Regions from separate parts of the Pantoea brenneri genome, predicted to be linked through region 1. Evidence: predicted binding sites of a transcription regulator. Region 1 holds the regulator's gene; each other region holds the start of a gene.

The links. Region 1 encodes PurR, which represses purine synthesis genes. Its sites were predicted from a motif close to CANGCAAACGTTTGCNTG; they were not measured.
Region 2: the regulator PurR is predicted to act here: its motif matches at 4,448-4,465, upstream of guaB (IMP dehydrogenase).
Region 3: the regulator PurR is predicted to act here: its motif matches at 3,231-3,248, upstream of purM (phosphoribosylformylglycinamidine cyclo-ligase).
Region 4: the regulator PurR is predicted to act here: its motif matches at 2,857-2,874, upstream of cvpA (colicin V production protein).

Annotation. Positions count from the first base shown of each region.
Region 1 covers NZ_JBCGBG010000001.1:1,345,396-1,352,695, reverse strand. Annotated here, with positions in the region: gene punC (purine nucleoside transporter PunC) at 1-1,001, opposite strand, end outside; gene punR (DNA-binding transcriptional activator PunR) at 1,108-2,013, shown strand; gene purR (HTH-type transcriptional repressor PurR) at 2,010-3,035, opposite strand; gene cydH (cytochrome bd-I oxidase subunit CydH) at 3,317-3,406, shown strand; gene AABB92_RS06285 (C40 family peptidase) at 3,466-4,260, opposite strand; gene AABB92_RS06280 (Grx4 family monothiol glutaredoxin) at 4,625-4,960, shown strand; gene rnt (ribonuclease T) at 5,006-5,671, opposite strand; gene gloA (lactoylglutathione lyase) at 5,791-6,198, opposite strand; gene nemA (alkene reductase) at 6,313-7,300, opposite strand, start outside.
Region 2 covers NZ_JBCGBG010000001.1:151,357-158,656, forward strand. Annotated here, with positions in the region: gene AABB92_RS00710 (glucose/quinate/shikimate family membrane-bound PQQ-dependent dehydrogenase) at 1-1,247, shown strand, start outside; gene AABB92_RS00715 (protealysin inhibitor emfourin) at 1,515-1,847, opposite strand; gene AABB92_RS00720 (M4 family metallopeptidase) at 1,844-2,857, opposite strand; gene xseA (exodeoxyribonuclease VII large subunit) at 2,983-4,356, opposite strand; gene guaB (IMP dehydrogenase) at 4,525-5,991, shown strand; gene guaA (glutamine-hydrolyzing GMP synthase) at 6,064-7,300, shown strand, end outside.
Region 3 covers NZ_JBCGBG010000001.1:176,240-183,539, reverse strand. Annotated here, with positions in the region: gene arsC (arsenate reductase (glutaredoxin)) at 1-207, shown strand, start outside; gene hda (DnaA inactivator Hda) at 204-905, opposite strand; gene uraA (uracil permease) at 1,012-2,295, opposite strand; gene upp (uracil phosphoribosyltransferase) at 2,455-3,081, opposite strand; gene purM (phosphoribosylformylglycinamidine cyclo-ligase) at 3,311-4,351, shown strand; gene purN (phosphoribosylglycinamide formyltransferase) at 4,348-4,986, shown strand; gene pstB (phosphate ABC transporter ATP-binding protein PstB) at 5,271-6,038, opposite strand; gene pstA (phosphate ABC transporter permease PstA) at 6,051-7,300, opposite strand, start outside.
Region 4 covers NZ_JBCGBG010000001.1:316,862-324,161, reverse strand. Annotated here, with positions in the region: gene AABB92_RS01555 (UbiX family flavin prenyltransferase) at 72-641, opposite strand; gene purF (amidophosphoribosyltransferase) at 753-2,270, opposite strand; gene cvpA (colicin V production protein) at 2,308-2,793, opposite strand; gene dedD (cell division protein DedD) at 3,058-3,798, opposite strand; gene folC (bifunctional tetrahydrofolate synthase/dihydrofolate synthase) at 3,788-5,056, opposite strand; gene accD (acetyl-CoA carboxylase, carboxyltransferase subunit beta) at 5,151-6,065, opposite strand; gene AABB92_RS01525 (DedA family protein) at 6,215-6,877, opposite strand; gene truA (tRNA pseudouridine(38-40) synthase TruA) at 6,907-7,300, opposite strand, start outside.

The DNA of each region.
Region 1 (7,300 bases):
GCTGCCGCTTTACCGGTGGCGTCAGGGAAAGGCATCAGCGCAGCGGAAACCACGATCGGGTAGATGGCACCATTGGCCAGCGCCATGCCGCAGAACGGCAGCAGCAGGCTGACCAGCGTACTGTGGCCGGAAAGCGCAACCGCAAACAGCGCCAGAATGCTCAGGCTGTAGATCGCCAGCAGCCACGGCAGCAACTGTGCACCAGCAAAACGGTTGAGCAGGGCGCGGCAGCCGAAACCGCCAATCAGGAATGCAAAGGTTTGTGGCAGATAGCTCAGACCGATGTCGGCTGGCGTCAGGCCCAGATCGGCCAGAATAAACGGCGAGCCGGTCAGCCAGGCAAAAAAGCTGGCGGAACAGGCGGAGTAGATCAGCACGTTGCCACTGTAGACCCGCGACTTCAGCAGAGTGAAAAAGCCAGGCTGTGCGCCTTGCTCACCTTTGGCTTTACGGCTGGCCGGCAGACGCAGGGTAGTGAGGATCAAGGCCACGGCAATCAGCGTCAGCACCAGAAAAATAGACCGCCAGTGAAAATGGCTGATCAGCCAGGCGCCCAGCAACGGCGCCAGCGCTGGCGAGAGTGCCACCAGTGGCATAATGGTGGCGAACACCTTGTTGGCGCGCGCCGCCGGATAACGATCTACAACCAGCGCCTGCCAGCTAACGGCTGCGGCACAGACGCCGATCGCCTGAATAAAGCGCAGCGCCAGCATCAGATAGATATTATTGACCCACAGCATACCGGCGCAGCCGACGGCAAACAGCGCCAGACCGGCCAGCAATACCGGCTTGCGGCCGATGCGATCTGACAGCGGTCCCCAGAACAGCTGACCGCAGGCAAAGCCCGCCAGGAACAGGCTCATACTGGCGCTGATCAGGCCGGGTGAGGTGTTAAAAGTTTGCTGCATCGCGCCGAAGGCGGGCAGGTACATATCGGTGGCTAAAAAGCCCAGCATGCTCAGCAGAGCGAGATAAGGCATAAATCCTTTTGACGGTGACATCTGATTCTCATTTTGCAGGTTGAACGCGGCAGAGTGTAAAAGGTGCGTTTGCCGCTGTGAAACGCTAATATTTGCCGGTTGCTGTTAAAAAATTTGAAGGCAGATTATGTGGTCAGAATATGCATTAGAGGTGGTGGATGCGGTGGCGCGCGGTGGCAGCTTCAGCGCCGCGGCGCAGGAGCTGCATCGGGTGCCGTCTGCTATCAGCTATACCGTGCGTCAGCTGGAAACGTGGCTGGCGGTACCGCTGTTTGAGCGCCAGCATCGCGAGGTGGTATTAACCCCCGCTGGCGAGCATTTTGTCCGTGAAGGGCGCAGCGTTATCAAAAAAATGCTCGCCACCCGCCGCCAGTGTCAGCAGCTGGCTAACGGCTGGCGTGGACAGCTGAGTATTGCGGTCGACTGCATCGTCAAGCCGCAGCGCACCCGGCAGTTAGTCAAAGATTTTTACCGCCATTTCCCCGACATGGAGTTGCACATCAGTTATGAAGTGTTTAACGGCGTCTGGGATGCGCTGGCGGATGATCGGGTTGAAGTGGCCATCGGCGCCACTCAGGCGATACCGGTCGGCGGACGCTTTGCCTTTCGCGACATGGGGACGCTCAACTGGCGCTGCGTGGTGGCGAACCACCATCCGCTGACTGGCGTGAGTCAGATTGATGACGACACCCTGCGCAGCTGGCCGTCGCTGGTGCTGGAAGATACCTCACGCGCGCTGCCACGCCGGATGACGTGGACGCTCGACAATCAGCGTCGTCTGGTGGTGCCGGAATGGCAGACCGGCCTGGATTGCGTGCTGGCGGGATTGTGTGTGGCGATGGTGCCGGGGCATCTGGCGCGGCCATTACTGGACAGCGGAGCGCTGGTGGAGCTGACGTTGCCGGTTGCATTTCCGGACAGCCCCTGTTGCGTAAGCTGGGCGGAAGATCGCGCATCACCGGCGACGGGCTGGTTACTCAGCTATCTGGGTGATGCGCAAACGCTTAATCAGGAGTGGTTAAGCGAAGATTAACGGCGATAGTCGCGGAACGGACCGTCAGCCACGGAACGACGTTCAATCAGCGTCGGATGCACTTCGATGGTCTGAGAAACCTCTCGTTTACTGGTGATGCGGTCAAGCAGCATCTCCAGCGCTTTCTCACCCAGTTGTGCTTTTGGCTGATGCACGGTAGTCAGCGCAGGCGCGAAGTAGCGCGCGTTGCGCACATTGTCATATCCGATCACCGAAATGTCCTGCGGCACCCGCAAACCCATCTCATCGGCGGCGCAAATCGCGCCCATCGCCATGATATCACCACCACAGAACACCGCGGTCGGGCGCTGTTTCTGCGACAGGATCTGCTGCATCGCCTGATAGCCTGATTCCGGTTCGAAGTCGCCCTGCACGATCCATTCGGCACGCGGCTGAATGCCGGCTTCTTCCAGCGCCTTGAGGAAACCAGCATGACGTCCACCGCCGGTGTTGCGCTCCATCTGACCGGGAATCGCGCCAATCTCACGGTGACCGCGCTCAATCAGATAACGTCCGGCCAGATAGCCGCCCTGAAACGCATTATCCAGCACCGTGTCGGTGAAGTCGGCGCGTGACTCGCCCCAGTCCATCACCACCATCGGGATATTACGATTTTCTTCCAGCATCTTCAGCAGATCGTCCGGATACTCAGAGCACATCACCAGCAAACCATCGACGCGCTTCTGCGCCATCATGCTGAGATAGGCACGCTGCTTTTGCAGGTCGTTATGCGCATTGCCCAGAATCAGGGTGTAACCTTTGTCGAAGCAGTGATTCTCCACCGCCTCAATAATTTCAGCAAAGTAGGGCGCTTCGCTCGAGGTTGCCAGCAGGCCCAGCGTTTTGGTGTGATTCACTTTCAGGCTGCGCGCTACGGCGCTCGGCGAATAGTGCAGTTCCTGAATCGCCTGCCAGACGGCGTTGCGCGTCTCTTCAGCGACAAAACGCGTTTTGTTGATGACGTGCGAAACGGTGGTCGTTGAGACGCCGGCGCGTTTTGCCACATCTTTAATTGTTGCCATTAAAATCGGACTCCAGGGCTTATCTAACGCAATGATAAGCATAATGTTAAACGTTTGCGTCTGCTCAGGGTTTTCTCCGCAATTATGCAGCTTTTCTGGCCGGTAAACAGGCGTCTGGCGGGTAATGAGCGCCTGAAAAGGAGAGCAAACGGAACCGGGGCTGCGCGCGTTGCGCAACAAAGGCAGGATTCTAACAAGGCTGGACGGATAAAACGAGATTTTTACCGGCCCGTATGGGAAAATGGCTTATCCCTACAAAATGTGTGACTAAGGAGCGGTAAATGAGTACAGATTTGAAACTGGCCCTGATGACTACCGTCGGCTGTCTGCTGATGATTGTCGCCTTTAGCTTTACAGCTGTGCTGCACTAATGAAAAAGCCGGGCATCGCCCGGCTTTTCTCTGTCTGGTTATTCGCGTAGCGAATCCGCTTAACGAATGGTTTTCGGCGTCATCACCCGACGCGCGCCGATGTAGTGGCGCTGCCAGTAATCTTCACCCAGCGCACTGATCTGAATATCTTTGCCGGTGCGTGGCGACTGAATAAATTTGCCGTTGCCGAGATAAACCCCAACGTGATCGGCGGTGCCGCGACCATTAATCCGGAAGAAGACTAAATCGCCTTTCTCCAGCGACTCACGTTTTACCGGCGCGGCGTCGCGCAGGTGGTACATCTCATTGGCGGTACGCGGGATCTTAAATTTAACCAGATCTTTATAGGCGTACCACACCAGACCGCTGCAGTCGAAACCGGTGTGCGGTGAGGTGCCGCCCCACTGATAGGGTTTACCCAGCTGGCCCATCAACTTGGTCATCGCCGTCTCGCGCGCCTTCTGGTAGCGCTGGCGATGTGACTTGCTCATTTTAATGGTGCCGGTGTCACCGCTGTCATTGCTGCTGGCGTCAGCCGTTTTAAGCAGACGCTGATGGCCGTAGCGTTTCTTACTGGCGGTTTTGAGCAGGGTTTTGCTTTTCTTTGCGGGAAGATGACTGGCGGTGAGTTCGCTTTTTTTCTGTTTTTTGAGTTTGAGCTTCTGGACCGGGCTGACGCGTGTTTTCTTCGCCGACGTTTTCAACGGGCGACGCTTGCGGCGCTCATCTTCGCGCGCACTCTTTTTCTCTGCTTTATGCGAACTGACATTCACCGGCGCCTGCGGGGAAGCAGAAGCGATGTTGAAGAACAGTTGCGCAAAGGCAAGGATGAAAAGCGTAATGATTAAACGCATAGTCCGGTTTTAGTTAAGTTGTCAGGGCCACTACGCACCGCGACAAAGTTGGGAAAAATCTGATCCAGGATCAGCGCCGAAGCCATTCTAGTCCAGTTCACCTGAAAACCGTAACGCCTTTTTTTATTAATCTTTCGGCCTCGCCCGTTTGCGCTGAAAATGAGCATTTTCAGCGTCTTATATCTACAAAACTATTGCAAATTATTAATATGTTACTTGTAGTTAATAATCGGGAGTTAACAGGGCCGAAAAGAGGACTTAACAAACATGGCGATTTAATCGGGCAACCCCCAAAATCTCATTTTCAGTCCTGGTGCGAAGTCGCTACAATAAACAAACACGAAGTGACGAATTAAGGAAGGCAATTATGAGTACTGTAGAAAAAATTCAGCGCCAGATCGCAGAAAACCCGATCCTGCTGTACATGAAAGGTTCCCCGAAACTGCCAAGCTGCGGTTTCTCTGCGCAGGCGGTACAGGCGCTGTCAGCCTGCGGTGAGCGTTTTGCTTACGTGGATATTCTGCAGAACCCAGACATTCGTGCAGAGCTGCCGAAATATGCCAACTGGCCAACCTTCCCGCAGCTGTGGATTGATGGCGAACTGGTCGGCGGATGTGACATCATCGTCGAGATGTTCCAGCGCGGTGAACTGCAGTCGCTGATTAAAGAGACCGCAGAGAAGTTTAAAGAAGCGGAATAAAACAAAAAGGCCGACATCGCGTCGGCCTTTTTCATTGCAGATTCTTCAGTCAGCGCTCGCGGCTGCTTCGCCTTCGGCGAAGGGCAGGGGCCAGCCACCCAGCCGTTTCCAGCGATTCACCAGTTCACAGAACAAAATAGCGGTCTGCTGAGTATCATACAGCGCCGAGTGTGCCTGGGTGCTGTCAAACGCCATACCCGCGGCTTTACACGCCTTCGCCAGCACGGTCTGTCCGAGCACCAGTCCGCTCAGCGCCGCGGTATCAAAGGTGGCAAACGGGTGGAAAGGATTGCGCTTCAGACTGGCACGCTCGGCGGCCGCGTTCATGAAGTTCAGATCAAACGTCGCATTATGCGCGACCATAATGGCGCGATTGCAGCCGGTATCCTTAATGCCTTTACGCACCATCTTAAAGATGGCGTGCAGCGCCTCATATTCACTCACTGCGCCGCGCAGCGGATTGCTGGGATCGATACCGGTGAACGCCAGCGCTTCAGGATGCAGTAGCGATCCAACAAACGGTTCAACGTGAAAATGCAGCGTCTGGTCGAGATGGATCCAGCCCTCATCATCCATTTTCAGCGTGGTAGCGGCAATCTCCAGCAGCGCGTCAGTCTGCGCGTTGAAGCCGGCGGTTTCGACGTCGATGACCACCGGATAGAAGCCACGGAAACGTTGATTGAGTGCATTGGGGGAATTCGATTCAGACATCAGGATCTCATTGCAGAAAAAGGGCAGCGCGCATTATGGCAAAAATCTGGCCCGGGTGCAGCAGATGAAGAGGAGCAGAAGAGGTCAGCCCACCCGACAGGGCAGGCTGAAGAGCAGGCTTAGTTGCCCAGGCCGTGACCGGCGTGTTTGTTCTCGATCAGTTCGATTTTATAACCATCGGGATCTTCAACAAAGGCGATGATGGTTGAGCCACCTTTCACCGGACCCGCTTCACGAGTGACGTTGCCGCCATCGTTACGGATACGTTCGCAGGCTGCAGCAACGTCGTCGACGCCCAGCGCGATGTGACCGTAAGCGTTACCGAGGTCATACTTATCAACGCCCCAGTTGTAGGTCAGTTCGATCACTGCGCCTTCGCTCTCTTCGGTATAGCCAACAAACGCCAGCGTATACTTATATTCGGTATTTTCACTCTGACGCAGCACGCGCATGCCCAGCACGCGAGTGTAGAAGTCGATTGAGCGTTGCAGATCGCCAACGCGCAGCATGGTATGAAGTAAACGCATAACATCCTCTTTAATAATCAAAACGCCATCGCCGGATGACACAAGCGCTAAGTATAGCGATCAAAATCGCCAATGAATAATGGCTGCCATCATCCCGGATGGCAGCCCGCTCTCTTACAGCGTTGGGTAATCGATATAGCCTTCAGCACCGCCGCCGTAGAAGCTCTCCGGACGCTGCGGGTTGAGTGGCGCATCCTGCTGCAGGCGCTCCACCAGATCCGGGTTGGCGATGTAATCGCGACCAAACGCGACCGCGTCGATCAGACCACGCGCAATCAGGTCGTCCGCTTTCTCAACGGTGTAGGCACCCGCGCCGATGATTGCGCCAGGGAACAGGTTACGAACTTTCTCACGGAACGCGTCGCTGTATGGCTTACCGCCGGCCCAGTCAGGCTCGGAGAGGTGCAGATAGGCGATATTGCGCTTCGCCAGTTCACCGATATACCACAGCGCCGCTTCTTCTTCATCCGGACCGTTATCCAGATTCTGGAAGCTGCCGATCGGCGATACGCGGATACCAATCCGGTCGGCTGACCAGTTAGCGATTACGGCATCAACCACTTCCAACGCGAAACGGCCACGTTTTTCAATGCTGCCGCCATATTCGTCGGTACGCTGGTTAGAGCCCGGTGCGAGGAACTGATGGATCAGATAACCGTGCGCCGAGTGCAGTTCCAGCAGGTCGAAATCAGCTTCACGGGCATTGGCTGCCGCCTGACCGAAATCGGCCACGATCTGCTGAATTTCGGCCACTGTCAGTTCACGTGGCAACGAGGTGTCTTCGCGATAAACGCTGCCGTCAGCGGCACGCAGCGAGGTGCGGGTGCCAGCGGCGATAGCGGAGGGCGCAACCGGTGCTTTACCGTCTGGCTGCACGCTGTTATGTGAGATGCGGCCGGTGTGCCACAGCTGCACGGCAGTGTGTCCGCCAGCCTGATGAACGCCTTCGTTAATCGCTTTCCACGCCGCAATCTGCGGTTGAGTATGCAAGCCTGGTGCACCGGCATAGCCTTTCGCCTGGAAAGAGACCTGGGTGGCTTCGGTAATGATCAAACCGGCACTGGCGCGCTGGCGGTAATATTCGCCCATCATCGGGGTAGGA
Region 2 (7,300 bases), 1.2 Mb from region 1:
TCGATCCGAATGCGGTGTTAATGCCGGGCAAAGAGTACGCCCGCAGTACGCCGAACTCGTGGGCACCGATGTCTTACGATCCGGCGATGAACACCGTATTTATCCCGATGGGCAGTTCATCTGTCGATCTGTGGGGTGCGAACCGTACCGAACTGGATCACAAATATGGCGCATCCGTGCTGGCGCTGGACGCTACCACCGGTAAAGAGAAGTGGGTTTATCAGACCGTACATAACGATCTGTGGGACTTCGACCTGCCGATGCAGCCAAGCCTGATCGATTTCCCGCTGAAGGATGGCACAACTAAACCTGCGGTGGTGATTGGCGGTAAAACCGGCATGATCTTCGTGCTCGATCGCATGACCGGCAAGCCACTGACCAAAGTCGAAGAGCTGCCGATGCCACAGGGACATATCCCGAACGAGCAGTACACCAAAACCCAGCCTCATTCGACCGGTATGCCACAGATTGGCAACCAGACGCTGAAAGAGTCTGACATGTGGGGTGCTACGCCGTTTGATCAGCTGGCCTGCCGTATTGGCTTCAAATCGATGCGTTATGATGGCCTGTTCACCGTACCGGACACCGATAAGTCGCTGAGCTTCCCGGGTTCGCTGGGCGGAATGAACTGGGGTAGCATGTCGACCGATCCGAACAACCATCTGCTGTTCGTCAATGACATGCGTCTCGGCCTGTGGGTACAGATGATCCCGGCTGACACCAATAAGATTTCTCGTGGCAGCAACGGTGGTGAAGCGATCAACACCGGTATGGGCGCGGTGCCGCTGAAAGGCACACCGTATGCGGTGAACAAAAACCGCTTTATGTCGCCGCTGGGCATTCCTTGCCAGAAGCCACCGTTTGGTACGCTGTCGGCCATTGACATGAAAACCCAGAAAATCGTCTGGCAGGTGCCGGTCGGTACCGTGCAGGATACCGGACCTTTCGGCATCAAAATGCGCATGAAAATGCCGGTTGGTATGCCAACGCTGGGCGGTACGCTGGCAACTCAGGGTGGGCTGGTGTTCATCGCCGGTACCCAGGATTACTACCTGCGCGCCTTTGATGCTTCAACCGGTAAAGAAGTATGGAAAGCACGTCTGCCGGTTGGCAGCCAGGGCGGCCCGATGAGCTACGTTTCGCCGAAAACCGGCAAACAGTACATCCTCATCTCTGCCGGTGGTGCACGCCAGTCGCCGGATCGTGGTGATTACGTGATTGCTTACGCGCTGCCAGACAGCAAGTAAGTTCAGCTGTGAAAAGGGCCGACACTGTCGGCCCTTTTTTTGGCAGAGTGTTGCCCGGTTCGCTGTAAGGCCGCTTAGCTCAGGTAACACGGTCAGATCGGAAAGTCGCAAAACCGACATCCATGACTGCCCGGCGCGCGACGTCCATGGCGCGGGACGCTTTCCTCCTCTGACTGTGTTCCCTGCATCTTAAGCTCATGGGTTGCTGCCAGATTCACATCAGATTATTCAGCTGTCTCAGGGCCGACACTGTCGGCCCTTTTTTGCTTATTCACCATCACGCCACAGCGCCTGCAATTCTGGCGGCGCTACCTGTTCCGGAATCAACAGCACGATGGTGCCGACCTCGCGGTGGGTCGCATACTGAATCTGAATGCGAAAATAGCGTTGATCGCCACGTCCCACCTCAGGCGCTTTCTCTTCCGGCTCGCCCAGCGGCATAGCCTGCTCAAGCGCACGACAGACGCGCTGCTTTTCCGGCGGCGGCAGTTCACCCAGCGAAAAACGGCGTTCGGCGCGCAGGCCAGGCATAAAGGCGAGGCCTCCTTCACGCGCCACGATGATAGTGGCGTCATCGGTGAGTTCTGGCAGATCACTCATAGCACACCGACCTCTTTCCACGCCTGCTCAATTGCGCTGGCAACGGAACGGTTAAAGCGCTTTTCGCCATGCTGAAGGGTAAAGCGGGCAAAGGTTTTAAAATCGGCATCCTGCGGCAGTTCATCGTCGCACATTGTGTCATACCAGGCGTGACCCGCCAGCTCCCACGCATAGCCGCCCAGCGCTTTCGCCGCCAGATAGAAGGCGCGGTTAGGAATACCGGAGTTGAGGTGCACGCCGCCGTTATCTTCGCGGGTCTGAACGTAATGATCCATGTGCGCCGGCTGCGGATCTTTGCCCAGCATCGGGTCGTCATACGCGGTGCCGGGCGCAGACATCGACCGCAGCCCCTTGCCATTGATACCGCTGGCCAGCAGGCCTTCACCGATGATCCAGTCAGCCTGATCGGCACTCTGTTTTTTACTGAACTGTTTGACCAGCGAGCCAAATACATCGGAGAGTGACTCGTTCAGCGCACCCGCCTGCTCAAAGTAGATCAGACCGGCTTCATTCTCGGTCACGCCATGCGTCAGTTCGTGCGCCACCACGTCGATTGCGATGGTAAAACGATTAAAAATCTCGCCGTCACCATCACCAAATACCATTTGCTGACCGTTCCAGAAGGCGTTCTGGTATTTATCGCCGTAATGGACCGTTCCGAGCAGTTTCAGCCCCTGATTATCCAGCGAGTTGCGCTGGTAGGCCTGCCAGAAAAAGTCATAGGTGGTGCCGAGATAATCCCAGGCTTCACCGGCTGCGACATCACCGTTTTCGGGCTGGCCTTCCTGACGAATCAGCTTACCGGGCAGGGTTTGCTGGTTTTGCGCATCATAAATTTCGCGATCCACATGGCCGCCTGCTGCCGTTTTCGCCACGGCCGGCTTTTGCCAGTGTTCAGCCATCAGATGCTGTACATGGGTCAGGGTGCGGCGCGCCTGTTCCTGCTGGTGACCGGAGCCGTGCGCGATAATTTTGCGGAGGATATAGGGAGGAATAACGCTAAAGGCCATGTGAAACTCCTTGGCAACAGGGATGTGCCAAAAAGTATAGACCGGTCAGTAAAGATACACCTCGTTGATGCCATAACAAGCGATACGATAACCGGTGTACTGACGGTCTGACACCAGCAGGGCGATCAGGAAGCGGCTTTGCGGCGGCGCTTTTTCTCCGGCAACAGCTGGGTTACCTGACTCTCGACCCAGCCATCATCCAGGCGAGTGCGCAGCAGATCGCCGTTCTGCAGCTGCTGGGTCTTTTTCACAACCTGACCTGCAGTATCGGTAGTGACGCTGAAGCCGCGCGCCAGGGTCGCTAACGGACTGACGCCTTCCAGCTGCGCTACCAGTTGGCCGAACTGCTGTTTATCCGCGTTCAGCTGTTTCTGCATACTCTGCTGCAGACGATAGTGCCAGCTTTGCAGCTGCTTCTGCGCTTCAAACAGACGCTGCTGTGGCTGCTGCGCGGTCAGCCGATGCGTCAGGCGATCCTGTTGCCGGCTGGCGTGGCGCAAGCCGGTTTCCATCGCGTCAGTCAGCCGTTGCTGCAGGCGGAACAGGGCGGTCTGCTGGCGGGCGAGACGTAACTGAGGATGCTGCTGTTGCAGACGATGCTCCAGCCGGCTGTAGAGCCGCTGCTGGCGCGCCAGATAGTAGTCCATCGCCATCTCAAGCCGCTGTTGCTGCGACTGCAGCTGACGCAGCAGCTCAAGCTGATTACGGCTGACGATCTCGGCGGCGGCAGAAGGCGTTGGCGCGCGCAAATCTGCCACAAAATCGGCAATCGTGACGTCAGTTTCATGGCCGACAGCGCTGACGATCGGAATACGGCTGGCAAAAATCGCCCGCGCGACGCGTTCGTCGTTAAAGCTCCACAAATCTTCCAGTGAGCCGCCGCCACGGCCGACAATTAACACGTCGCACTCATTACGCTGGTTAGCGATCTCAATCGCCCGGACGATAGCGGCAGGCGCATCAACGCCCTGAACCGGAGTGGGATAGATCACTACCGGCAAGGAGGGATCGCGGCGATGCAGCACCCGCAGCACATCGTGCAGCGCCGCGCCGGTTGAAGAGGTGATCACACCGACCTGGCGCGCCGGATCGGGCAGCGGTTGCTTATGCTGTGGTTCGAACAAACCTTCGGTCGCCAGCCGCGCTTTCAGCAGTTCAAACTGCTGCTGCAGCAGACCTTCACCGGCCGGGTGCATACTTTCGATAATCAGCTGATAGTCGCCGCGCGGCTCATACAGCGTGATGTTGGCGCGAACCAGCACCTGCTGACCATGCTGCGGACGAAAGGTGACGCGACGGTTGCTGTTGCGGAACATGGCACAGCGCACCTGGGCGCCGTCATCCTTCAGGGTGAAGTACCAGTGACCGGAAGCGGGTTGGGTGAAGTTGGAGATCTCGGCGCTCAGCCAGACCAGGCCCATCTCTTTTTCCAGCAGCTGACGCACTGTGGTATTGAGACGGCTGACGGTAAAAATATTGGCGACGGGTGGCAGCGACATGTGACGAAGATCAAATTCCAAATCAGCAGGTTAATTCACCGATACTACAGGGCTGATAGCGCGGATCAAGAGTTTTTCTGAAATAATGCTGGAGGCAATCGGTTACGGCCTGTATAATGCCGCGGCAATATTTTATCTATTCTCATTCACCCGAGGTGGAGTATTGCCATGTTAAGAATCGCTAAAGAAGCACTCACTTTCGACGACGTTTTACTCGTTCCTGCACACTCCACCGTCCTGCCGAATACGGCCGATCTCAGCACTCAGCTGACCAAAAATATCCGTTTAAATATTCCGATGCTTTCCGCTGCAATGGACACCGTGACCGAAGCGGGTCTGGCGATTGCGCTGGCGCAGGAAGGCGGTCTTGGCTTCATTCACAAAAACATGTCAATTGAACGCCAGGCGGACGAAGTGCGCAAGGTGAAGAAACATGAAAGCGGCGTGGTGACTGAGCCACAAACCGTGCTGCCAACTACACCGCTGGCCGAAGTGAAAGCGCTGACCGAGCGTAACGGTTTTGCCGGTTACCCGGTAGTGAACCGCGACAACGAACTGGTCGGTATCATTACCGGTCGTGACGTTCGCTTTGTCACTGACCTCTCCCAGCCGGTATCCGCTGTGATGACCCCGAAAGATCGTCTGGTGACGGTGAAAGAGGGTGAAGCGCGCGACGTAGTGCTGCACAAAATGCACGAAAAGCGCGTTGAAAAAGCGCTGGTGGTGGATGACAGCTTCCATCTGCTTGGCATGATTACCGTAAAAGATTTCCAGAAAGCCGAACGTAAACCAAACGCCTGTAAAGATGCGCAGGGTCGTCTGCGTGTCGGTGCCGCCGTTGGTGCGGGCGCCGGTAACGAAGAGCGTATCGATGCGCTGGTTGCGGCCGGCGTTGACGTGCTGCTGATTGACTCCTCGCATGGCCATTCCGAAGGCGTGCTGTCACGTATTCGTGAAACCCGCGCCAAATATCCTGATCTTGAAATCGTCGGCGGCAACGTGGCGACCGGTGCTGGCGCACTGGCGCTGGTAGACGCCGGCGTTAGTGCAGTTAAAGTCGGTATCGGCCCGGGCTCCATCTGTACTACCCGTATCGTCACCGGCGTTGGCGTGCCACAGATTACCGCCGTTTCTGATGCGGTTGCTGCACTGGAAGGCACCGGTATTCCGGTAATCGCCGATGGTGGTATCCGCTTCTCTGGCGACATCGCCAAAGCAATTGCTGCGGGCGCATCCTGTGTGATGGTCGGTTCTATGCTGGCCGGTACCGAAGAATCCCCGGGCGAAATCGAACTCTATCAGGGGCGTTCGTTCAAATCCTATCGCGGCATGGGTTCACTGGGCGCGATGTCGAAAGGCTCATCTGACCGTTACTTCCAGACCGATAACGCCGCCGACAAACTGGTGCCGGAAGGCATTGAAGGCCGCGTTGCCTATAAAGGCCGCCTGAAAGAGATCGTACACCAGCAGATGGGCGGACTGCGCTCCTGTATGGGCCTGACCGGCTGCCCGACCATTGATGACCTGCGCACCAAAGCGGAATTTGTCCGCATCAGCGGTGCCGGCATCAACGAAAGCCATGTCCATGATGTGACCATTACCAAAGAGTCACCGAACTACCGCATGGGATCGTAATCCAGTAAGATTTCCCGCCCGGCTTCAGCCGGGCGCTTTTATTTATCAAGTCACCGTTCTGGAAACCCCTCAATGACGACGGAAAATATCCATAAGCATCGCATTCTGATTCTCGATTTCGGCTCTCAATATACTCAGCTGGTGGCACGTCGCGTGCGCGAACTGGGTGTCTACTGTGAACTCTGGGCATGGGACGTGACCGAAGAGCAGATTCGCCAGTTCAATCCGAGCGGCATCATCCTCTCCGGTGGGCCGGAAAGCACCACCGAGCTGAACAGCCCGCGTGCGCCTGAATATGTCTTCAGCGCCGGTGTGCCGGTGCTGGGCGTCTGCTACGGCATGCAGACCATGGCGATGCAGTTGGGCGGTAAAGTCTCCGGTTCCAGCGAGCGTGAGTTCGGTTATGCGCAGGTTGAAGTGACCACCCCAAGCGCGCTGGTACGCGGTATTGAAGACGCGCTCAGCGCCGCCGGTAAACCGCTGCTGGATGTCTGGATGAGCCACGGCGACAAAGTGACTGCCATTCCGGCTGACTTCGTCACCGTTGCCAGCACCGAAACCTGTCCGTTCGCCATCATGGCCAACGAAGAGAAGCGTTTCTACGGCGTGCAGTTCCACCCGGAAGTGACCCACACCCGTCAGGGGCTGCGGATGCTTGAGCGTTTCATTATCGATATCTGTGAATGTGAAGCGCTGTGGACCCCGGCTAAGATCATTGAAGATGCGGTTGAGCGCCTGCGTGAGCAGGTCGGCAATGACAAGGTAATCCTTGGCCTGTCAGGCGGCGTTGACTCCTCTGTGACCGCGATGCTGCTGCACCGCGCCATCGGCGATCGTCTGACCTGCGTATTCGTGGATAACGGTCTGCTGCGCCTGAACGAAGCGCAACAGGTGATGGATATGTTTGGCGACCACTTTGGTCTCAACATCATCCATGTGCCGGCTGAGATGCGCTTCCTGGATGCACTGGCGGGTATTGATGAACCTGAAGCTAAGCGTAAAACCATCGGTCGCGTCTTTGTGGAAGTATTTGACGAAGAAGCGCTGAAACTGCAGGACGTTAAGTGGCTGGCGCAGGGCACCATCTATCCGGACGTGATTGAATCAGCCGCCTCTGCCACCGGTAAAGCGCACGTCATCAAATCGCACCATAACGTGGGTGGCCTGCCGAAAGAGATGAAGATGGGGCTGGTTGAACCGCTGAAAGAGCTGTTCAAAGATGAAGTGCGTAAGATCGGTCTGGAGCTGGGCCTGCCGTACGATATGCTTTATCGCCATCCGTTCCCGGGTCCGGGTCTGGGCGTGCGCG
Region 3 (7,300 bases), 1.2 Mb from region 1:
AAGCTGGGGATGCAGAGTATACGCCAGCTGATGCGGACCAAAGAGCCGCTTTATCATGAGCTGGGGCTGGCGGAGGAAACGAAGAGTGAGGCTGAACTGATCGCCGCGTTGGTTGACCATCCCAGCCTGATTGAGCGACCGATTGTGATTAATGGCGACCAGGCGCGTATCGGCCGCCCACCGGAGGCGGTACTCGGGATTATTTAAAGGCCGAGCGTCTCTTTAACAAAGGGGATGGTCAGTTTGCGCTGGGCACTGATCGATGCACGATCGAGGCGATCCAGCGTATCAAACAGCGTGCGCATTTCGCGATCGAGTCGCTTCAGCAGGAAGCGGCCAACGTCTTCCGGCAGCTCAAAGCCGCGCAATCCGGCACGCAGCTGCAACGCCTGTAGCTTATCTTCATCAGAGAGCGGCTGCAGACGGTAGATCTGGCCCCAGTCGAGACGCGAAGCCAGATCGGGCAACTGCAGATTAAGCTGACGTGGCGGACGATCGCCGGTGATAAACAGGCGGGTATTGCCGGTTTCCAGAATGCGGTTGTAGAGATCGAAGATCGCCATTTCCCACTCCGGCTCGCCGGCAATGCACTCGATATTATCGATGCATACCAGTGACAGTTGCTCCATCCCTTCCAGCACTTCCGGCACAAACCAGGTGCGCTTATCCAGCGGCACATAGCCGACCGCCGCACCGCGCGCTGACATTTCTGCGCAGGCTGCGTGCAGCAAATGGCTCCGGCCTCCGCCTTCGCGCGACCAGAAGTAGAGATAGCTGCCATGTTGTTGGTTGAGAGCACCTTTCAGCGCGGCAATCAGCGACGGGTTCTCCCCCGGCCAGAAGCTGGCGAAGGTTTCGTCGTCAGGCAAATAGAGTGGCAATGACAATTGTGCCGGCGTGTTCAGAAGCACCTCAGCAAGAGAACAAGCAAAAAACCGGGGAAGTCTACCACAGTTTTCAGAAAGAGATGAATGGAGCGTCCCTGCCCCGTTCTCAGGAAGCGGCTAACGATCAGCTATCCTGGCGTTCGTCAGCTTCCAGCACTACCTCTTCCGGGCGCAGCAGTGAAATCACGCGGAAGATCAGCGCTAATCCCACGCCAACGAGAGTGGCCAGCGCCATGCCTTTCAGTTCCGCCGCGCCGATATGCACCTTCGCGCCGCTGACGCCGATGATCAGGATTACCGAGGTCAGGATCAGATTCTGCGCTTTGTTGTAATCCACTTTGGATTCGATCAGCACCCGGATACCGGACGCGCCAATTACCCCGTACAGCAGCAGCGAGACGCCGCCCATCACCGGCACCGGGATCGCCTGAATCGCCGCCGCCAGTTTACCGACGCAGGACAGCAGAATGGCGAGGATCGCCGCGCCGCCAATTACCCAGGTGCTGTAGACGCGGGTAATCGCCATCACGCCGATATTCTCACCGTAGGTGGTGTTGGGGGTCGAGCCAAAGAAACCAGAAATCACCGTTGATAAGCCATTGGCGAACATCGAGCGGTGCAGGCCAGGGTCGCGGATCAGATCTTTCTTCACGATATTGGCCGTGACCACCAGATGGCCGATGTGTTCGGCAATCACCACCAGCGCCGCCGGCAGAATAGTCAGCATTGCCACCCACTCGAAGCGTGGCGTATAGAAGGTTGGCAGCGCGAACCACGGCGCGTTCTCTACCCCGCTCCAGTCGACGATGCCCATAAACCACGAGAGCGTATAGCCGACCAGCACCCCGATCAGAATCGGGATGATCGCCAGAAAGCCGCGAAACAGCACCGAACCAAACACCGTCACCGCCAGCGTCACCAGCGAGATAATCACCGTGGTGCTGTCGGGCGAACTGCCCTCAGCCGGCAGCAGACCGGCCATATTCGCCGCCACGCCAGCCAGTTCCAGGCCGATGACTGCGACAATCGCGCCCATCGCCGCCGGCGGGAACATCACATCCAGCCAGCCGGTACCGGCCCGTTTCACAATCAGCGCCACAATACAGAACAGCACGCCGCATAGAATAAATCCGCCGAGCGCCACCTCGTAGCCCAGTGGCAACAGCAGCAGCACCGGCGAGATAAAAGCAAAGCTTGAGCCAAGATAGGCAGGAATTTTACCCTTACAGATAAACAGATAAATCAGCGTGCCGACACCGTTGAATAACAGTACGGTAGCCGGGTTGATGTGGAACAGAATCGGCACCAGCACCGTGGCGCCAAACATGGCGAACAGATGTTGCAGGCTGAGTGGAATGGTTTGCAGTAACGGCGGTCGTTCACTGACGCCAATGGCGCGACGAGTCATCATTTATCCCCTTGCGTTAGTTTTCCCCGTTGGTGACACCCGCGCCGACGCAGCGTCACGCAGAGTGCGGGAAGCTGATGCCAGACGGCGGGTGTTATCCGATTGGGGATGATGCTTTTTTTGCCAAAAAAAAGCCGACTCTCCGGCCGGCTATGCGATTTATTTGGTTCCGAAAATCTTATCCCCGGCGTCACCGAGCCCAGGAATGATGTAACCTTTGTCGTTCAGTCCCTGATCGACCGACGCGGTATAGAGCTCTACGTCAGGATGCGCTTTTTCCAGAGCGGCAATCCCTTCTGGCGCGGCCACCAGCACCAGCACTTTAATGCTGCTGCAACCGGCTTTTTTCAGCAGGTCGATGGTGGCGATCATTGAACCACCGGTCGCCAGCATCGGGTCTACCACCAGCGCCAGGCGCTCTTCAATGTTCGAGACCAGCTTCTGGAAATAGGGAACAGGTTCCAGGGTTTCTTCATCACGGTAGACGCCCACCACGCTGATGCGTGCGCTGGGAACATGCTCCAGCACGCCTTCCATCATGCCGAGACCGGCACGCAGAATCGGGACCACCGTAATTTTTTTACCTTTGATTTGATCGATCTGCACCGGGCCGTTCCAGCCCTCAATAGTCACTTTTTCGGTTTCCAGATCGGCGGTGGCTTCGTAGGTCAGCAGGCTGCCCACTTCTGATGCCAGCTCGCGGAAACGCTTGGTACTGATATCATGCTCACGCATCAAGCCCAGTTTATGTTTGACCAGCGGGTGTCTGACTTCCACGATCTTCATTGGTGTTCTCCCGGAATGAGTTGAGCTAAAAAAAAATCGCGGGATTATACCGCCTTTTCGCCTTCGCGCCACTTATCCTTGCGCAAGGCGGCAGCATTTACCGGGACAAAATAAGGATTGATGAAAATCGCCTGGTGCGCAATCCCGGACTCGCAAACGTTTGCCTGCGCTGGTAGAATTACCGCGCTTTATTTAAACCACCAACCGCAACTCGCGTGGGGACCTCGCAGTGACCGACAAGACCTCTCTCAGTTACAAAGACGCCGGTGTTGATATTGATGCTGGTAACGCCCTGGTTGACCGTATTAAAGGCGTAGTGAAAAAGACGCGTCGCCCGGAAGTAATGGGTGGACTGGGCGGCTTCGGTGCGCTTTGCGCGCTGCCGCAAAAATACCGTGAACCGGTGCTGGTCTCCGGCACCGATGGCGTCGGCACCAAGCTGCGTCTGGCGATGGACCTTAAGCGCCACGATGCGATTGGCATTGACCTGGTCGCGATGTGCGTCAACGACCTGGTGGTTCAGGGTGCAGAGCCGCTGTTCTTCCTCGACTATTACGCCACCGGCAAACTGGACGTTGATACCGCTTCTGCGGTGATCACCGGCATCGCCGAAGGCTGTCTGCAGTCAGGTTGTGCGCTGGTTGGCGGCGAAACCGCTGAAATGCCGGGCATGTACCACGGTGAAGATTACGACGTAGCCGGTTTCTGTGTCGGCGTGGTTGAAAAATCAGAAATCATCGACGGCAGTAAAGTGCAGGACGGCGACGTGCTGATCGCGCTCGGTTCAAGCGGTCCTCACTCTAACGGCTACTCGCTGGTGCGTAAGATTCTGGAAGTCAGCAATACCGATCCGCTGGTTGAACAGCTGGAAGGCAAACCGCTGGCTGACCACCTGCTGGAACCAACCCGCATCTACGTAAAAAATATCCTCAGCCTGATTGAGCAGGTCGATGTGCATGCGATTGCGCACCTGACCGGCGGCGGCTTCTGGGAAAACATTCCGCGCGTCCTGCCCGACAACACCCAGGCGGTGATTGACGAGAAGAGCTGGCAGTGGCCTGCGGTATTCAGCTGGATGCAGCAGGCGGGCAACGTCAGCCGCTTTGAGATGTACCGCACCTTTAACTGCGGCGTCGGGATGATCATTGCCCTGAGCCCGGATGAGGCGGATAAAGCCGTCGCGCTGATGCAGGCTGCCGGTGAAAAAGCGTGGAAGCTGGGCGTGATCAAGGCCTCCGATGCGGAAGAGCGTGTGGTCATCAACGGATGAAAAAGCTGGTTGTACTGATTTCCGGCAACGGAACCAACCTTCAGTCCATCCTTGACGCCTGCGCCAGCGGGCGGATTAACGGCAGCGTCGCTGCCGTTATCAGCAACCGTGCTGCGGCCTATGGCCTGACCCGGGCGCAGGAAGCGGGCATTCCCGCCAAAGCGCTGGCCGCCAGCGACTTCGCTGACCGTGACGCCTTCGACCGTCAGCTGATCGCTGAAATCGAGGCCTGGTCACCGGATCTGGTGGTACTGGCAGGCTATATGCGGATTCTCAGCAGTGCGTTTGTCGCCCATTTCCATGACCGCCTGCTGAATATTCACCCTTCTCTGCTGCCGAAATACCCCGGCCTGCATACACACCGTCAGGCACTGGAGAACGGCGATAGCGAACACGGGACCTCAGTGCATTTTGTCACCGATGAACTGGATGGCGGCCCGGTGATCCTGCAGGCCAAAGTGCCGGTATTCCCGGATGACAGTGAGGCGGAGATTACTGAGCGGGTGCAGCATCAGGAACATGCGATCTATCCGCTGGTGATTAGCTGGTTTATCGACGGACGGCTCAGGATGCGTGACGGGAAAGCCTGGCTGGACGGTGAACCCTTGCCGCCGCAGGGCTATGCAAACGACTGACGTGGAAGGAGAAGCCATCATTTCTTCTGAAGTGATGGCAGAGTAAAGGCTCAGAGAGCCTGTGCCCTCCGTAAAGACGCAAAAAACGCCATCCCTGGCCGCTCAGCGCGGGCGATTACGCACCTCATCCCTGAGGTGCGCCCGTAGCCGGGCCAACGCTTTGCGTTGTTCAAAAACGCTCCCGACGTTTTTGTCGATGGCCCGCGATGCTTTACTCCGGGCATCGGCTCCCATCGCTTTAAGTTTATCAGTCGTCTGACCAAACCCCGCTCTTATCCCTTTCCTTAACCGTAGCGGCCGGTAATGTAATCTTCGGTGCGTCGTTGTTTCGGCGCAGTAAAGATGCGATCGGTATCGTCAAACTCCACCAGCGCGCCCTGATGCATAAAAGCGGTATAGTCCGATACGCGTGACGCCTGCTGCATATTGTGGGTGACCAGCACCAGCGTAAAGTGCTGCTTCAGCGTGGTCATCAGCTCTTCAATCACCAGGGTAGAGATGGGGTCCAGCGCCGAGGTCGGTTCATCCAGCAGCAGAACCTCCGGTTCGATAGCAATCGCCCGCGCAATCACCAGCCGCTGCTGCTGTCCGGTCGAGAGCGTCAGCGCATTCTGCCCCAGTTGATCCTTCACCTCACTCCATAACGCCGCCGCCCGCAGCGCACGTTCGCAGGCTTCGTTCAGCACCCGCCGATCGCGCACGCCCTGTAATCGCAGGCCGTAAACCACGTTTTCATAGATCGACTTCGGAAACGGATTGGGCCGCTGAAACACCATCCCGACCCGCCGACGCAGCGCAGAAAGATCCTGATCCGGCCGCATGATCGGCACCGCGCCCAGCAGCACCTCACCGTCGATCCGACAGTGATCGATCACATCGTTCATCCGATTGAAGCAGCGCAGCAGGGTCGATTTACCGCAGCCGGACGGGCCGATCAGCGCGGTAATGCGGTTTTTTGGCACCTGCAGCGAAATGTCCTGCAGCGCCTGGCGCTCGCCGTACCACAGAGAGAGATGGTTAACGGTGAGCGCAATGTCAGTGTCGGGCGTCATAGTCATAGCCTGTTATTGAGTCATAAGGCGATAGCGTTCACGCAGGCGGTGACGCAGGCTCATCGCCAGCAAATTGAGCGACAGAATAATCAGCACCAGCAGCAGCGCGGTGGCGAACACCAGCGGCCGGTCAGCTTCAATATTCGGACTCTGAAACGCCAGATCGTAAATCTGGAAGCCAAGATGCATAAATTTGCGGTCGAGGTGCAGATAAGGGAACACCGCATCGATCGGTAATTCCGGCACCATTTTCACCACCCCGACCAGCATCAGCGGTGCGGTTTCGCCCGCTGCGCGTGCCACGGCGAGGATCAATCCGGTCAGCATTGCCGGCACCGCCAGTGGCAGCACCACATGCCACAGGGTTTCCGCCTGCGTGGCACCAAGCGCCAGCGATCCCTGACGCAGACTATCTGGAATGCGGGAAAGTCCCTCCTCCGTCGCCACGATCACCACCGGCAGCGTCAGTAACGCCAGCGTTAACGCCGCCCACAGCAGGCCCGGCGTGCCGAAGGTCGGATTGGGCAATGCGCTGGCGAAGAACAGCTGATCGATCGTGCCGCCGACCAGCCAGACAAAAAAGCCAAGGCCAAAGACGCCATACACGATTGAAGGCACCCCGGCCAGATTAACCACCGCAATCCGCACCAGCCGGGTCAGTGCGTTGCGCCCGGCATATTCGTGCAGCCAGATTGCGGCGATCACCCCAAGCGGCATCACCACAATCGACATCAGCAACACCATCAGCACAGTGCCAAAGATCGCCGGGAAAGCACCGGATTCGCTTCCACCGTCGGCCGGCGAGTCGCTGACAAAGCGCCACAGCTGATGCAGGAAATGGAGACTCTTTTCGCCCAGCGTCATTGCGTTGGGTTTCCAGCTATCGACAATTTCCGTTAGCGGAATCGCGTGGTCGATGCCGTGCACATCCCGCAGGATCAGCACGTCGCGCTGGCTCTGCTGTTGCAGGCTGGCCAGCGTCTCGCTGAGATGATCGAACCGACGCTGCAAGGCCGCCTGATTCGCCTGATATTCCGACTGGGTCTGTAGATCAAAGCGACCGGCGGCGCGCTGCTGCGTGGCCTGTTCATCCAGCTGCTCACGCTGGCTGTTGACGCGTGCCATCTCTACCCGGCGAATCTGATTGGCCTGCCGCACCAGCAGTTGTACCTGCGCCAGCCGCTGATGCAGCAGCGCATCGGGATTGCGGGCGGTTAAGACCTCATTATCTTCGCGCAGGCCGATAAACCAGCCGTAAGCCT
Region 4 (7,300 bases), 1.0 Mb from region 1:
TTTGGTGCATCAAATGCACGAAGAGTGATCCGAGGCGCGCTTATGCACTAAATAAGTGCGCCAGCGGAACTTTATGCACCTTGCCAGCGCGCGAACAAATCTTCTGGCAATTCGATATCAAACTGATCGATGACCCGATTGACCGTTTGATCAACCAGTTGCCCGATGTTTTCAGGGCGATGATAGAACGCCGGTACTGGCGGCATAATGATGGCGCCCAACTCGGCGGCGGTGGTCATCATGCGCAGGTGGCCAACGTGCAGCGGCGTTTCACGCACGCACAGCACCAGCTTGCGCTGCTCTTTTAATACCACGTCAGCCGCGCGGGTCAGCAGTGAATCACTGTAACTGTGGACGATGCCGGACAGGGTTTTCATTGAGCACGGCAAAATCGCCATCCCGAGGGTTTTAAACGATCCTGACGAAATGCTTGCCGCAATATCGCGCACGTCGTGCACCACATCGGCCAGCGCCTGCACGTCACGTAGTGAGTAATCGCTCTCCAGCCCTAACGTCTGGCGCGCCGCCTGGCTCATCACCAGATGCGTTTCCACCTCATCGACCTGCTGCAAAACCTGCAGCATGCGCACGCCATAAATCACCCCGCTGGCGCCTGAGATGCCAATGATGAGTCGTTTCATATTCCAACCTTGCTCTACCCGGATGCATCATCATAACGCGGCCTGGGGATTTCTGAAAACAAACAGGGCGGGATTGCTCCCGCCCTGCTTTATCTGCCCTAACGCTGGCGCTTAGCCTTCGTTGTGCAGCTCGAGGTTTTCCACCTCATTCTGACGCGCAACCGCTTTTGCATCGTCATTACGCAGCGACTGGAGGTATTCCAGATAGCGCTGGTCAACATCCTTCGTGACATAAATTCCGTTAAACACCGAGCATTCAAACTGGGTAATGTCCGGGTTCTCTTCGCGAACCGCTTCGATCAGGTCATCCAGGTCCTGGAAAATCAGCGCATCCGCTTTGATCAGCTGGCGGATCTCTTCGACTTCACGACCGTGGGCAATCAGCTCGGTGGCGCTTGGCATATCAATGCCATATACGTTCGGGAAACGAATCTCCGGAGCCGCTGACGCCAGATAAACCCGCTTCGCACCGGCTTCACGCGCCATCTCAATGATCTGCTCTGAGGTGGTGCCGCGTACGATGGAGTCATCCACCAGCAACACGTTTTTATCGCGGAACTCGGCGCGGTTAGCGTTCAGCTTACGGCGAACCGCGCTGCGACGTAACTGCTGGCCCGGCATGATAAAGGTGCGGCCGACGTAACGGTTTTTCACAAAGCCCTGGCGATACGGCTTATCGAGAATGCGCGCAATTTCCAGTGCGATATCGGTTGAGGTTTCCGGAATCGGGATCACTACATCGATATCCAGATCTTCCCACTCGCGGGCAATTTTCTCGCCCAGCTTGGTGCCCATGCGCACGCGGGCGCTGTAGACCGAAATCTTATCGAGGAACGAGTCGGGACGTGCAAAGTAGACGTACTCGAACAGGCAGGGATTGCTTTTCGGGTTTTCGGCGCACTGGCGGGTAGAAAGCTGCCCCTGCTCAGTGACATAGACCGCTTCACCCGGTGCGACGTCACGGATGAATTCAAACCCTAACGTATCCAGCGCCACGCTCTCCGAGGCCACCATATATTCGGTACGGCCATCGGCGATCACGCGTTTGCCCAGCACCAGCGGACGGATACCGTTCGGGTCGCGGAACGCTACCATGCCATGACCGATAATCATCGCCACCACCGCATAGGCTCCGCGCACCTGCTGATGCACCGCAGCGACGGCGGAAAAAATATTGTCGGCTTCCAGCGGATCGTTCTGGAAGCGATCCAGCTCCTGCGCGAAAATATTGAGCAGGATTTCAGAATCTGAGGTGGTATTCACATGACGGCGGCCCTTTTCGAACAGGTGCTTACGCAGTTCGTGGGCGTTGGTGAGATTTCCGTTGTGCGCCAGCGTAATACCGTACGGCGAGTTTACGTAGAATGGCTGCGCTTCAGAGGCACTTGAGCTGCCCGCGGTCGGATAACGCGCGTGACCAATGCCCATGTTGCCCTGCAAACGCTGCATGTGGCGTGCTTCGAAAACGTCGCTGACCAGGCCATTTGCCTTTCGCAGACGGAAGCACTTCAGCGCATCGATAGTACAAATGCCTGCGGCATCCTGCCCGCGGTGCTGGAGCACCGTTAACGCGTCATAGATCGACTGGTTTACCGGCATGAAACCGGTGATACCGACAATACCGCACATGTTGTCATTTCCTCATTAAGCCGCACTCCCGGTCGCATCACCGGGGTAAAAAACTCGACGTGCTTTTCAGGTAATCGAAAAACCACCTGATTATATAACTGAACTCGGGAATGAGTTGAGACTGTTGCCAGTCCGGACTTTTCGAAAAGCCGGTGAAAGTATCGAGGAAGAACAGCAGAGCGGCCACTATCAGCACACCACGCAACGCCCCGAAACAGACGCCCAACACCCGGTCGGTTCCCGACAGGCCGGTTTTTTCCACCAGCGAGCCGATCACGTAATTCACAATCGCACCGACAATCAGGGTGGCGACAAACAACACCCCAATGGCGATACCGTTACGAACCAGTTCGTCGTCAAAACCTGTAAACCAGACTGCAAGGTAGGCGTAGTAATGACTGGCGACAAAAAACGCGCATCCCCAGGTAACAAGAGATAAGGCTTCCCGGACAAACCCACGGATCAGGCTGACCAGAGCCGAAAAACCAACTACCGCAATAATGACGTAATCAATCCAGATCATGAACTCTTCCAGCGCCAGTGCCATTGCACCCCTGCATCCAGTTCGGGGCGCATTCTAACAGAAAAAGAAAACGTTTGCGTAGCGGTTTTCCTGTTCTGCATCCATAAAAAAGGCGATGAAAAAAACCTTCGTCGCCCGGTTGATTTCCCGACGGTCAGGCCGTTGAAAATCGTCATTTTTTACCCGTTTATCCGCTTTAACCCGCCGTGCTTTAGCCCAATTGGCGCTGCCTGTTACTGCTATTGGCAGCGCCAATTGATGAGTTTAGCGAGCGCTGTACGGCTTCACGACGCCGCCCAGCCCGGAGATGCTTTTCAGCTCGCCTACCGCACTTTGCATTTTGGCTTTTGAGGCGTCCGGTCCCACGTAAATGCGGGTGATCTGTCCCTGTACCGGCGTTGATGGCACGGTAAAGGCGCGATAGCCCGACAGTCGCAGCTGCGCGACAATCTCATTCACCTTGCTGGCGTTTTTCAGCGCACCCAGCTGTACCACATAAGCCTGACCGGCTGGTGCGCTCGGTTCGGCCGCCTTCGGCGTCTCGGCCTGCTTCGGCTGCTCCACGGTTTTCGGTGGCTCAACCGGTTTTGGCTTCGGCTGTTCGACCGGTTTAGGCTTCGGCTGCTCAACCGGCTTCGGTTTGGGCTGCTCGACCGGTTTCGGTTTCACCGGCGTCGGCTGATGCACCGGCGGTGGCGTCACAACGGCCGGCTCGCTCTCTTCGGTGGGTTTTGCGCGTCCCTGTTCAGCCGCTGCGGTGGTTTTTCCGCTGCTGCTGCTGACCGCATTACCTGCGCCTTCCGGCGGCTGGGCCGGCAGCGACTGGGTCACCGGCGGCACCATTTCGCTGTCCTGCTGATCGTCGGGTTTCGGCACCAGCGGAATGGCGGCGAACTCTTCTTTATAGTGCTTCTTCTGCCCATCCAGCAGCCCCGGCAATACAATCACGCCGACGGCCACCAGAATGACGGTGCCGACTAAACGGTTCTGAAACTTACTTGCCACGTCCTTTCTCCGTTTCAATCGATTCCATGACCTGTGCCACGGTGTGGAACGATCCACACACCAGCACAATGTCCTGCGGCTGCGCCTGCTGGCGCGCCTGCTGCCAGGCCTGCTCTACCGTGCTGAACGCCTCGCCCTGCGGCAGCCACTGCAGCAGCTGCTCCGCCGTCGCGCCGCGCGGGCCGTCGAGCGGTGCGCAGTACCAGGCATCCACCGCCGGTGACAACGCCGCCAGCGTACCGGCAATATCTTTGTCGTGCAGCATACCCACCACCGCGAGTACCCGGCCGGTTTTGGGCAGCGCGGCCAGCCGTGACGCCAGATAGTGCGCCGCATGCGGATTATGCGCCACGTCCAGAATCACCCGCGGCGATTCGCTGATGGTCTGAAAGCGGCCCGGCAGCATGGCTAACGGCAGCGTAGCGCGGATCTGCGCTTCACTGACCTGCAGTCCGGACGCGCGCAGCGCGACCAGCGCCGTCGCGGCATTCGGCAGCGGCACCTGCGGCAGCGGCAGATCGTTCAGCTCACCGTGCGCGTCACGCAGCGACCAGCTTTCCGGCTGCTGACGGTAACACCAGTCACGGTCGCGTTGCAGCAGCTGTGCGCCCTTCTCACTGGCTACTGCGGCAATGCTGTGCGGCATATCAGGCTCACCCACCACCGCCGGTTTGCCGGCACGGAAAACACCCGCTTTTTCGCGGCCAATGCTTTCCCGATCCGGACCGAGCCAGTCGATGTGATCGAGCGCAATGCTGGTGACCACCGCCACATCTGCATCCACGATATTGGTGGCGTCGAGCCGTCCGCCGAGGCCGACTTCGAGGATCACCACGTCCAGCTGCGCCTGTTGAAACAGCTTCAGCGCTGACAAGGTGCCAAACTCAAAATAGGTCAGTGAGATATCACCGCGTCCGGCTTCAATGTCGGCAAAGCTGGCACAGTGCTGCGCTTCGCTCAGCTCCTGCCCCTGAACCCGTACCCGTTCGGTATAGCGCACCAGATGCGGCGAGCTGTAAACGCCCACGCGATAGCCGGCCGCCATCAGCAGCGTTTCCAGGGTACGACAGGTGGTGCCTTTGCCGTTGGTGCCGGCGACGGTGAAGACGAAGGGAGCGGGTTTCAGCAGGTCAAGACGTTGCGCGACCTGGCGAATGCGATCCAGCCCCAGTTCGATGGCCTGAGTGTGCAGGTGCTCAAGATAATAAAGCCACGTGGCCAAAGGCGACGTGGCTTGAGGGAGGTGAAGATTGTCCATATGTCCCGTTTTGCTTATTTATACCCGACAGACTGGTGCTGAGGTATACGGTGCATTGGTGAAAGGCGCGACGGGCGCGCCTTTCTATCTCCTGTCAGGCCTCGTTGCTCTCCGGCTCAGTCGTCGCCGGGGCGGACTGTTCACCGTCGTGCAGCGGTGCTGGCAGGTTCATCATTTTTGCCAGCAGGCTTGCCAGTTTGTACCGCATTTCCGGACGGCGAATGATCATATCAATCGCGCCCTTTTCAATCAGGAACTCACTGCGCTGGAAGCCCGGCGGCAGTTTTTCACGCACGGTCTGCTCGATAACGCGGGGACCGGCAAAGCCGATCAGCGCTTTCGGTTCCGCCACGTTGAGGTCGCCCAGCATGGCAAAGCTGGCTGACACGCCGCCCATGGTCGGGTCGGTCAGTACCGAGATGTAAGGCAGACCGCGTTCCTGCATTTTAGCCAGCGCGGCGCTGGTTTTCGCCATCTGCATCAGCGACATCAGCGCTTCCTGCATACGCGCGCCGCCACTGGCAGAGAAGCAGATCAGCGGGCAGTTATCCGCCAGCGCCTGCTCAACCGCACGCACAAAACGGGCACCCACTACCGAGCCCATTGAACCGCCCATAAAGGCGAATTCGAAGGCGGCAGTGACAACCGGCATGCCATGCAGCTGGCCTTTCATCACGATCAGCGCATCTTTCTCGTTAGTCGCCTTTTGCGCAGCGACCAGACGATCTTTGTACTTTTTCGAGTCGCGGAACTTCAGCAGATCCTTGGGTTCCAGTTCACTGCCCAGCTCAACCAGGGTGCCCTGATCGAGGAAGCTGCCGAGGCGCTCACGGGCGTGCATACGCATGTGATGGTCACACTTCGGACAGACTTCAAGATTACGCTCCAGCTCGGCACGGTAGAGAACCTGGCCACAGCTGTCGCACTTGGTCCAGACCCCTTCCGGGATACTGGCGCGGCGCGCAGGCGTAACGTTGCTTTTATTAAGAATGCGTTCAATCCAGCTCATTGATGACCTTTCTGTTTAAAACTGACCTGGTCCAGTCGTCTTGATACTGCTGAAAACCGCTTCAGCAGACGGTAAATGTCGCTCATTAAACCACAACCCGTTCAGACTGTGGATAAAAATCTGGTCTTACCCCTGAGCAAAGCGGCCACTCAGGGCTGCTTCTGCTGCTTTGCCTGGCGGCGATGACGCCAGACTTCAATCACGCCCGGCAATACCGACACCAGGATAATCCCGACAATCAGCAGCTTCAGGTTTTCCTGCACCACCGGCAAATCGCCAAACAGGTAACCGGCATAGGAGAACAGCAGGACCCAGGCCAGCGCACCGGTGACGTTGAACAGCGCAAAGTGACGATAGGACATGTGGCCCATACCGGCAACAAACGGCGCAAAGGTGCGAACAATCGGCACAAAACGCGCCAGGATAATGGTTTTACCGCCGTGACGGGCGTAAAACGCATGGGTTTTATCCAGGTAGCTGCGACGGAAGATTCTGGAGTTCGGGTTACTGAACAACCGCTCGCCAAACAGACGGCCAATGGTGTAGTTCACCGCATCGCCAAGGATCGCCGCAACCACTAACAGCGCCACCATCAGATGCACATTCAGGTCGTTGCCAGGCAACGCCGCCAGTGCGCCCGCCACAAACAGTAACGAGTCGCCAGGCAGGAATGGCGTCACCACTAAACCGGTTTCGCAGAACAAAATCAGGAACAAAATAGCGTAAATCCAGACACCGTACTGCGCAACCAGTTCGGCAAGATGCACATCAATGTGCAAAATAAAATCAACCAGAAAATGGATGAACTCCATAACGCGCCCTTTTAAGCCCTAAAAGTGAATTAATCCGCGAGGAACAACGGTCCCATCGACGGCTGTGGTAACGCAAAGTGGGATGGATAATCCACCGCCACCAGATACAACCCTTCTGCCCGGGCAGTGGCTGCAGCCAATGTCCGATCCTTCGCCGCCAGCAGCGTGGCCATCCAGGATTCCGGCTGATTGCCACAGCCAATCTCCATCAGGCTGCCGACGATATTGCGCACCATGTGATGCACAAAGGCGTTGGCTTTAATATCGACAATCACGTAAGGCCCCTGACGCGTCACATTCAGGTGAATCACGTTGCGCCACGGGGTACGCGACTGACACTGCACGGCGCGAAACGAGGTAAAGTCATTCTCACCCAGCAGACACTGGCCGGCGCGATGCATCTTTTCAGCATCCAGCGGATGA